DNA from 3 places in the Paenibacillus sp. FSL H7-0690 genome. Region 1 is predicted to be linked to each of the others. Evidence: predicted binding sites of a transcription regulator. Region 1 holds the regulator's gene; each other region holds the start of a gene.
What was found. Region 1 encodes LexA, which represses DNA repair genes until DNA is damaged. Its sites were predicted from a motif close to CGAACATATGTTCG; they were not measured.
Positions count from the first base shown of each region.

Region 2: MHI32_RS22995 (YolD-like family protein) is a predicted target of LexA. The motif match lies at 2,185-2,198, and genes of this name have one in related genera.
Region 3: recA (recombinase RecA) is a predicted target of LexA. The motif match lies at 1,346-1,359, and genes of this name have one in related genera.

Region 1 covers NZ_CP150281.1:3,881,493-3,885,004, forward strand. Annotated here, with positions in the region: gene MHI32_RS17085 (HAD family hydrolase) at 1-144, opposite strand, end outside; gene MHI32_RS17090 (hypothetical protein) at 179-700, opposite strand; gene MHI32_RS17095 (DUF896 domain-containing protein) at 750-959, opposite strand; gene MHI32_RS17100 (LysM peptidoglycan-binding domain-containing protein) at 1,069-1,482, opposite strand; gene lexA (transcriptional repressor LexA) at 1,734-2,360, shown strand; gene MHI32_RS17110 (L,D-transpeptidase) at 2,539-2,877, shown strand; gene MHI32_RS17115 (hypothetical protein) at 3,027-3,407, shown strand.
Region 2 covers NZ_CP150281.1:5,211,570-5,215,081, reverse strand. Annotated here, with positions in the region: gene MHI32_RS23010 (glycosyl hydrolase) at 1-784, shown strand, start outside; gene MHI32_RS23005 (PH domain-containing protein) at 857-1,345, opposite strand; gene MHI32_RS23000 (hypothetical protein) at 1,463-2,023, shown strand; gene MHI32_RS22995 (YolD-like family protein) at 2,238-2,573, shown strand; gene MHI32_RS22990 (hypothetical protein) at 2,570-2,734, opposite strand; gene MHI32_RS22985 (M15 family metallopeptidase) at 2,852-3,512, shown strand, end outside.
Region 3 covers NZ_CP150281.1:4,181,858-4,185,369, forward strand. Annotated here, with positions in the region: gene MHI32_RS18345 (RecX family transcriptional regulator) at 1-101, opposite strand, end outside; gene recA (recombinase RecA) at 212-1,276, opposite strand; gene MHI32_RS18355 (competence/damage-inducible protein A) at 1,577-2,863, opposite strand; gene pgsA (CDP-diacylglycerol--glycerol-3-phosphate 3-phosphatidyltransferase) at 2,972-3,512, opposite strand, start outside.

The DNA.
Region 1 (3,512 bases):
TTCCTTTCGAACTGCAACTTCTAGTTCTTGTGGATCTATCGTATCCCCGGCGGCTTCACAAGCAAAACGAAATGCTTCTTCGACGCTCCGATCATCCCACAGCAATGTATCATCAAGGTCAAATAGTACAGCAGAAATTGGCATTACAGGTCTCCCTCTCCCTTTAACTGGTCTAGTTCTATTCGTGAACTACTTCAATGTTGTGAGCTTTAGCAAATGCTTCTAATCGTGTACTCATCGCATTAGTATCATAGCGATTCATAAGTTTTGTGAAAATCCATTTCGTACGTTTCCCTTTGTGCTTAATGACTACAGCTCCACGCGAAAGGGTGATTTTCTCAATATCTGCAGCTGGAAGTCCGCGTTCGCGATTGAATTTAATAGTGGACAGTCTTGCTTTTTCCACCTTCAAGTACGGACGACGGAAGAACAATAGCGCTGCCAGCAAATAGTACAGTACTACTCCCAGCCAATTAGCCAGCATGCCATTGCCTTTGGCCTGATCAATAGAACCAACTACCCAAAACATAGTGCCAAGTATCACTAACACTACCGGAAATGCAATGTTGCGACCTTTAAAGACTTCGGCATTCTGGGTAGGAGATTTAGAGGCATAAATCGTATCCTTGCCTTGTTTCTTTCTTTGCTTGTTGATTTGCTGTGTGTTGCGTTGAACCATTCTTTCCCAAGAACGGGCCATGTGCGTTCCCCCTAGTCATCCTGAAATATCTATGAAAAGGAACAGCGAGCTAATGTTTAAGCCCCTTGTTACCTTGTTCATGCTCATCGTTATCTACTACTTCAATAGTATTTAATTGTGCTCGGAAGTTATTGCGGATATTCCCCAGGTAAATTTCACGAAGCTTGGCGCGTTCCGCCACTTCCTCTTGATTAAGGCCTACGCTCTTCTGTTTGCGTGCCAATTCGTTAATTCGCGCGACCAACTCATCAATATTCAATACTTTCCCTCCCCCTATAAATTAATTCTAACTCTGCCATGAGAAAAAGAGCTTGTCAAGGTCTACTCCCTGCAAGCTCTACTGGTCATTCTATTATGTTCTCAGAAAATTAATAAATAGGTAAAGTAAGTATGTCTCCAGCGTTAATTTGACTACTCTTAATCCCACTTGAACGTTTAATTCCTTCTATATAAACAACTGTCTTCATATCAGCTGGTTTATTCTTAAGAGCAATACTCCATAGTGTATCTCCACGTTCAACCACAATCCGCTTCTCTTCCTTCATTATAGTCGTCGATCCTGCAAATACATTTCCCACTACTGTTAGGCCAGATAATACTAGCACGAAAATCAATATTAACTTAATAAAGAAATCTTGACGGAACAACGAAATCATCCCTCCAAGCAAACGTTCCGTTATCTCTTTCACCTTAGCGGAATTACGTGCAACGTCATTATGTCCTATAGATTCAACCACTGGGGCCTTATCGTAGATGCTGCGGTATGTACTGTATTTTAGCATAATCATCATCCTCCAAACACTTGTTCTTACTTTCGAATTTATAATAACACGAACATGTGTTTTGTTCAATACTATTTCAGAACAATTGTTCTCTTTTTTTCGAGAGACTCAAGCGGTTCATTTTATTATCATTTGTCTACCATTTTTTAACTCTAGCAGATTTATATTTATAATAGTTAGAACTTATGTTTGTGCGAACGGTAGTTCTATGTTATAATTTTCCCAAACATTACTATATGGGGTTGATTCCAATGTCAAAGATTTCAAGTCGCCAGCTGGCGATCCTGGAATTTATACGAAGCGAAGTCCGCAGCAAGGGTTATCCACCTTCCGTCCGGGAAATTGGAGAAGCTGTTGGCCTTGCTTCCAGCTCCACAGTTCACGGTCATTTGGACCGGCTTGAGAAGAAGGGACTTATTCGTCGAGATCCAACGAAGCCACGTGCAATAGAATTACTAGGCCAAGAGGATTCAGAGAATGTTCACCAATTCGCGCAGACCATCTCACGGATTCCTGTTGTAGGTAAAGTTACCGCCGGGGTACCTATCACTGCTACAGAGAATATCGAAGACTACTTCCCACTTCCTACTCACTATGTAGGTGACAACAAAGTATTTATGCTGTCTGTCATGGGTGATAGTATGGTGGACGCAGGCATTATGAATGGTGACTATGTGATTGTTCGCCAACAACAAACAGCGGACAACGGAGATATCGTTGTAGCCATGACCGAAGAAGATGAAGCAACCGTTAAGACCTTTTACAAGGAACGTGATCATATACGGCTTCAGCCGGAGAATCCAGCTTATGAGCCGCTTCGCCTTAATCGCGTAACTATTCTCGGAAGAGTCATCGGATTGTTTCGAGATATCCACTAAGTATGCACTTCTAACATAAAAGGCTGTTCCGCATATGCGGAACAGCCTTTTTTCTACGTTTATTTGCTTTTCCAACCACTTACGAACATTTGTTCCCAGTGGCTAAAATGGCCATTTTCTATGAATAACCCTTTAGGCGTTCTGCTCATATCCTAATTAGAAAGGAGTGTTGCGTATAATGCCCAACTACCGAATTATTGTAGATCTGACCCAACGAATGTTATATCTTCTGGACAATGATATTGTGATTAGAGGTTTCCCTGTCGGCATCGGTAAGATGTTAACCCAATCCCCAGTGGGTGAATTCACTATTATTAACAAACAACCCGACCCAGGGGGTCCCTTCGGTGTGTTTTGGATGGGACTGTCTAAACCACACTACGGAATTCATGGAAACAATGACCCTTCCTCCATTGGGAAAGAGGTGTCCCACGGCTGCATCCGGATGTACAACGAGGATGTGTTAGCACTCGCTGCTATTGTCCCTATAGGCACACGAGTAACGATAAGAAATTAAATTCGAATGGAGGCTCGGCAACCCCCAAATCACATTAAAAATGGGGGTCATTACATAAGTAAGTATTTTTTCATTAGCATACTAGGAGTTTCGTGATTATATGTCGAATATTGTTAACAGGATTGCAAATTGAAAAGGATGTGTTTAGTTTGAATAATTCAAAAATTAGAACCCTCGTCGATTTTAAAGTCGATGCACTGGGTAAGCTGTCCGGTTTACTTTTAAATGATGAACAAGCTAGTGGAAAAAAAGTGAATTTGCTCACCTCTTTTGGCAGCATTCAGGGAATCGTCTCTCCAACCGTCTCCAACAAAGAGGATGTATTTGATTTAAAATCTTTGATGGATGATGTAATTGTAGACGAATACATATCTTATTTGGGAGCAGAACACCCTGATAAAAATTTCAGCTATAACTTTGTTGTCCTCAATGACGTTACTGTAAGACCTTATGCTAGTTATGGGACTCCGATCGAATACAAACAGCTGATTGTTTATACCGATCATATCACTGCCTTCAATTTTCTATAGGTTTTCATAATCACCTTAAAAAGCACCCTTGCAGCAACCCCCAATTTTGCATCATTTGCAGAATCGGAAGGTTTCTCTGGGTGCTTTTTTTGGGTTAATCGTGAA
Region 2 (3,512 bases), 1.3 Mb from region 1:
AAATGCAAAAAATCAGTGGTGTGATGAGCCGGCAGAATACTATCCGGGCAGTGATAAGGTAGATGTGCTGGCGCTCGACATTTATGACGCGGATTTCAAGATTAGTCATTATGATAATTTATGGGATCTGGGTCGTGGCAAGCTGATTGCGATTGGTGAGAATGGAGAGCTTCCGTCTGCTGAACTGTTGTCCAAAACACAGCCCAAATGGTCTTATCAGCTGACCTGGGGGAAACTCCTCTATGAGAAGAATACCGATGCTGTGATAAAAGCTTTTATGAACGATAAAATGGTATTCACACGAGAGGAGTATGCTGCTGAGGCCGCCGCTTTCGCTGCTATCGGGGATAGTGTGCTGGAGAGTGGACTCTGTGGCCAATATTACAATAACATGACGCTTAGCGGCACGCCTGCACTGTTGCGTACGGATGCCAATATTAACTTTTCATGGAGACAAGGTTCGCCTGATCCTGCCATTCGTGTAGATGCGTTCTCTGTGCGGTGGAGTGGGAAGCTGACGGCTGCTTTTAGCGAGGTGTATACCATTTATTCCTACTCTGATGATGGGATACGGGTATGGATTGATGGCGGGCTAGTCATTGATAGTTGGGTGAATCAGAGCGGCCAGGAACGAAAAGGGAGCATAAACCTGATTGCAGGTAAGCCGTATGAAATAAAGGTGGAGTATTATGAGAATGCGGGCGACGCCCGGGTTGTTTTGCAGTGGGAGAGTCCGAGCCAGATCAAGGGGGTTATCCCAGCGGGGGCATTTTATCTTCCATAAAAAGAGTACTTCAAGTGTGCAAGCGCAAGCAAAAAGCCCCGGTTTTCCGGGGCCTTTTTACGTATGAACGTCTTAAATTTGCTCGCGGTAGCTAATGTTGTTGGCGATCTTCTCGTCACGAACGGCTTTGCGCAGAACATCTTTGACGGTTTGGGCATCATGGATTTTTCGAAAAAGAAGCTGAGGCGCTGAGGCATCATCAGAAAATACAGTTAATGATCCAATGCCAAGCATCCGGTCCATGATAGACTGTTTTACGGATAAATCGCGTACGCGCAGCAATTCGATTTCTTCAACATTTTTACCGATAAGTCCGGTCTTTACCATAATACGCTGACTTGTAATGGTATATGAAGTTGTGTTAAGTCCTACGATTCCTTTGAGTCGATCCGAGATGCCGGCAGGTTTGCCTTTCCAGAGGACAACTTCTTGAATGACATGATTATCTACTGCGGGTCGATGAGCGGTTACTGGAGCAGTACCGTCAAGGCTGGTTCCACATTCTCCACAAAATTTAGCGCCCTGCTTGTATTCCGCTCCACAGGTGGTGCAATAAGGCATAAATACTCTCCTTTCCTGATCACAATTAAAATAATTATAACATAACAGTCATTTTACATATATTTCATTTGCGCTTTACACAAACCGACATTATCCTGTTAAGTGGAGGGATAAATAATGAAAAAAGCTTTACTAATAGGAATGCTGATGATGACTGTCATCCTTAGCGCCTGCAGCAATAATTCAACTTCATCGGCACCTGCCACGGAGGAAGAAGTGCAGGAGACCGTGCAAAACTTCTACAATGAAATGTCTAAACTTGAAGAGTCAGGAAAAACTTCTTTAGCGGAGTTCAACGAAGCCATTGCTGGTTATTCAGCAGGAGAACTCACGGACAAGCAGTTGGAGAAGAAAATTAAGCAATTCCAGAGTACCGCAACTGATTTATCGAATCAAGCCGAGAAAGTAAAAATTTCCTCCAGCTTGCCTGAAGACATTCGTAAGTTGCTCGAAGAGTCTAAAGTTGCCTTTGAAAGTGCTTATTCTTTAAAAGAAGAGGCCTCTCAAGGTGCTGATTCCGCAAACGTTACGGCTGAGCAATTTAATGAATTGAATCAGAACGCTGATGTAGCGATGTTATTCGGTATTTCCAAGCTTAACGAGGCAAGAGAAGCAACAGGGCTTATAGACTCCGAAGGTCAGGCTACCTCAGAGTCTGGGGACGTTGTTCAAGAATAAATCAAATCAGGCGCTGCGCAGTTTATCTGTCAGCGTCTTTTTGCTGCGAATTTTAGCTTGGATAGATATACATTAATATACATCTTTTGAATAAAGAGTGACCCTTAAAAAGGTATCTTTTTCCTGATTATTGATTAATATGCGAAGATGCGGATATAATACAAACATACGTTCGTGTTCAGAGGAATAGATATATAATTAAGGAGGGGTTACCATGGGCAAAAAGCTGGAGAAAAACGGGCTGTGGGAAAGCAGCCGCATGATGCTGCCGGAGCATAAGATACGAATTATAAGAGATGAACGGGAAACGCTGCGCCGCATCAAGCCTATTCTGGATGAGCAGAAGCTGGAGGAGATTGAATGTACACTGGCTTTGTCGTTGCGGAGTCATGTACGAGTGACAGTTGTTCTTTTTGACCCTTTTGAAAATACTATGTTAAGTGGTTTTGTGACTTCCATTCACACCCACTCGCGTGAGTTTAAGCTGCAGTGGGCGGAGGAATGGAAGTGGATCGATGTGGATGATATTGTCGAGGTCTACATCGTTTAATGCTGAGAGCCGTTGCCTTCGCTTTTCTCATAAGCGATTAAGGTAACGGTAGGATTACCGGTCAGATGTGCAATGGAAGCTTCAGCATTCCGAATAATTTCCAGTGCTTCTTCCTGTTCACTAAGGGCTGCAACTTTATAGCTATCGCTATGAATATCCATATGTCTCCCACCTTTCGTTAAATATTTTGTCCTTTTTTGTGGAAATCATCCTAAAGGGGACAGGGGTACAGGCAAATAGGGCAGCGTCATCATTGAATATACCAAAGGGGTGATTCTATGCTGACTTTGGAGCAATTGAGGGAAAAATCCGCGGCGCGTCTGGTCGGGCTTCATCCTGTCTTGGCGGCAGGTGCGAATGTTTTGATTCAGCAAAGCCATGCGAGAGGAGTCCCTATCGTTATTACTCAGGGTCTACGGACCATTGCTGAGCAAAATGCTTTGTATGCGCAGGGTAGAAGCAAACCAGGACCGATAGTTACCAACGCTAAAGGCGGTACCAGCTATCATAATTATGGTCTTGCGTTTGATTTTGCGCTTTTGCTGCCGAATGGCACTAGCCTTTCTTGGGATATCAATCGTGATGGTGATAAGGATAAGACAGCAGATTGGCAAGAGGTTGTACAGGAGGCTAAGCGGCTTGGTTTAGAATGGGGCGGGGACTGGACCTCTTTTAAAGATTATTCACATCTGCAAATGACTTTCGGTTTAACTATAGATCAACTTCGGGCAGGTAAACGTCCAACGACGGACCAAGCCAAAGAGGCTTTAAAAAAGATTACCGGAGGGGATGATCAGGTGAACAAAGACGTTACAGTGACCATTAACCTAAACGGCCGCAAGCTTACCGATGGCGTTCTCGATACCGGAACAACCTATGTACCCATACGTGCGCTGGCTGAGGCGCTTGGAGCAAAGGTTACTTATGATGCTGTGACTA
Region 3 (3,512 bases), 300 kb from region 1:
TGACGTTCTACTTTAGTGATCTCTAAGAGTTCTCCTTCAGGAAAATCAGATAACACCTGCTCATCTTGTTCTTCTGCTTCAAAATCCAGTTGTATTACCATAGTTGTTTGTCACCTCGTAGCAATAGATCGGTTATCGTCTTACTTTCGTTACTTGTTAAGAAAAGACACCCTGCAACAATCAATCACAGGGCGTCCTATTGCTTAATATACTATTCGATTTCGAGAAGCAATTTCTCTTCTTCTTCTTGCTCTGCAATAATATCTTCATTCTTCGGCGCAGCAACAATAGTGGATAAATTACTTGCTTCACGGATCTTATTCTCAATAATAAGGGCAATATCCTGATGTTCCTTCAAAAACTGTTTAGCATTCTCACGGCCTTGACCGAGACGCTCGCCTTCGTAGGAATACCATGCACCACTCTTATTCACGATATCCATTTCAGTACCGATATCTACAAGACTTCCCTCTTTGGAAATCCCTTCACCGTACATAATATCAACATCAGCCTGTTTAAAAGGAGGGGCTACTTTATTCTTCACAATCTTGATCTTAGTACGGTTACCAACCACATCGTTCCCCATCTTGATGCTCTCTACGCGACGTACATCTAAACGTACAGAAGAGTAGAATTTCAATGCACGACCACCCGGAGTTGTCTCAGGGTTACCGAACATAACACCGATCTTCTCACGAAGCTGGTTGATAAAGATAGCGATCGTATTGGATTTGCTAATGGCACCAGAAAGCTTACGAAGTGCTTGAGACATCAAGCGAGCCTGCAATCCGACGTGGGAATCACCCATATCGCCTTCAATTTCAGCCTTAGGTACCAAAGCAGCAACGGAGTCAACGACAATAATATCAACGGCTCCACTACGAACGAGTGCTTCGGCGATTTCCAGCGCTTGTTCACCCGTGTCTGGCTGAGAAAGCAGCAACTCATCGATATTTACGCCCAAGTTACGTGCATATTTCGGATCAAGCGCATGCTCGGCATCGATAAATGCAGCTTGTCCGCCTTGTCTTTGCACTTCTGCAATAGCATGAAGAGCAACTGTTGTTTTACCTGAAGATTCCGGTCCATATACTTCAATAATACGTCCCTTTGGAAGTCCGCCTATACCTAACGCAATATCAAGTGCCAAAGATCCGCTAGGTACAACTTCCACTTGCATATGCGTGGATTCTCCCAGTTTCATTACCGAACCTTTACCAAATTGTTTTTCTATTTGACGAAGCGCCATATCAAGCGCTGCACGACGATCTGACAATCAGACCACTTCCTTCACTGTTTATAGTAATATAATAACGTGTTTTTAAGGTCTTGCCAAGCTTTTTTTCGAACATACATTCGTTTTTTTTGTCTTGGGCGTTATTTATCCCTTTTATTGTAAGCCTCCCTCCGGAGATAGAAGTTAATTAAATTCCCCACTTCACCGGACATCAACGACTTATGATCATGAGTAGTCATCGTGATCAAAATCTCTGCAAATATACAAAAAACCGCAGCAAAGAAATCTCAGTGCCACGGTTCTTCCGTATGTGTTTATTATAACTGGGCTAATCTCCCATTACAAGTCTGAACCCTCAAGAGGTGTCTCCACCTTGCGTTCCTCAAGTCTCCGCCACAGACGATACAGCAGAGCCTTTACAGTACGCAACCGGATATTTTCCCGTGTACCTTTAAGATTAAGCTCATAGACCTCTGTCTTACGTCCCCGTTCAGCCAAGCCGATAAATACAAGTCCAACAGGCTTGCGCTCAGAATAACCCGGTCCAGCCACACCCGTAACAGATAAGCCGAAATCGCTGTCTGCAATCATTCTCACTTGGTCAGCCAACACCTCGGCAACTTCTCGACTTACGGCTCCAGGAGCATTGGGTCCCTCCAAATAAGCACTTGGCACATTCAGTAGCTTTTTCTTTAGGTCATTCGAATAGCAGACGATTCCGCCGGCAAACATCGATGCACTGCCTGGAATATTTGTTATGCTCTCCATCAGCAAACCTCCGGTGCAGCTCTCTGCCGCACTTAAGGTCAGGCCGGCATCCGCCATCCAATCCACAATCAATTGCTCCAGCGGCACATCAATGTTCGCATACAAATGTTCCGGCAAAATCTCCTTGATTTGTTGTTCCAGTATCTCCAGCTTTTTTGTAGCTTCATGCTCAGAAGGGGCCTTTGTCGAAATACGAACAGTTACCTCTCCCTCTTTGGCATACGGAGCAATCGTTGGATCAGTCTGACTGCGAATCAGTTCGATGAGCTTGTCCTCCAGCAGTGATTCTCCGATGCCGGCAAATTTGAGCATTTTTGAATAAAGCGGTGTTTCGTTCGTCAAGGCGTGCTGCTGTAGCCACGGTACTGCTTTATCAACGAACATCGGTTTCATCTCACGAGGTGGACCTGGAAGCACAATATAATATTTCTTCTCATGCTCAAAAGCAATCCCAACCGCAAGACCGATTTCATTCGGCAACGGTGTAGTTCCTTCAATTATAAGTGCCTGTTTGCGGTTATTTTCGGTCATAACGATCTTACGATCATCAAAGAAACGTTGTACATGATCCATCGCCAAACGATCAATATGGAGCGTTCTACCTAGCGATGCAGCCAGTGCGTCTTTAGTCAGATCATCCTCAGTGGGGCCAATTCCGCCCGTAAAGATAATAACGTCAGCCCGACTCTGAGCGATCTCGATGGCTTGCTGTAGGCGGCTGCTGTTATCACCGACAACGGTTTGAAAGTATACATCGATCCCGATGGCAGCTAGCTCGATAGACAAAAACTGGGCATTACTATTCACGATTTGACCGAGCAAAAGCTCTGTCCCTACTGCAATAATCTCCGCTTTCATACCTGGCTTTCGCCTCCTCGTTATAATGTAGGTACACTGCTTTTGGATTTCAAAAAAGGTAATAGGTGCTTCACCTATTACCTTTCCTTGTATATCCAGCTTACATGCTTACGCATTATGCAGCTGTAGCAGATCCTTATTCTTCACAAAATAATCAATTCCAGAATAAATAGTGATCAGCGCTGCGGCCCAAATAGCAATATCGTCTACAGGAATACTGACAAATTGAAATGGGAAATTATTCAACAACAGCAGTGAGATCGCAACAATTTGTACAACCGTCTTTATCTTGCCCCATTTGCTGGCGGCAACCACTTTTCCCTCTAGCAATGCAATCTGGCGAAGTCCGGTGACTGCAAACTCACGACTGATGATTACAATAGCAATCCATGAATCGCATCTGCCCAGCTCCACAAGTGAAATCAGAACTGCAGATACCAGCAGTTTGTCCGCAAGTGGATCAAGGAGTTTACCGAGATTGGTGACCATATTATATTTCCTAGCAATGTAGCCGTCTATTCCATCCGTGCTGGCCGCAAGCAAAAAGATTACAGCTGCTACCAAATGATTAACAGATAGCTGAAACGAGCCCCAATGTATCGGTTCTGGATAAAAACTGAAATCCACCAGTAAAAAAAACATCATAATC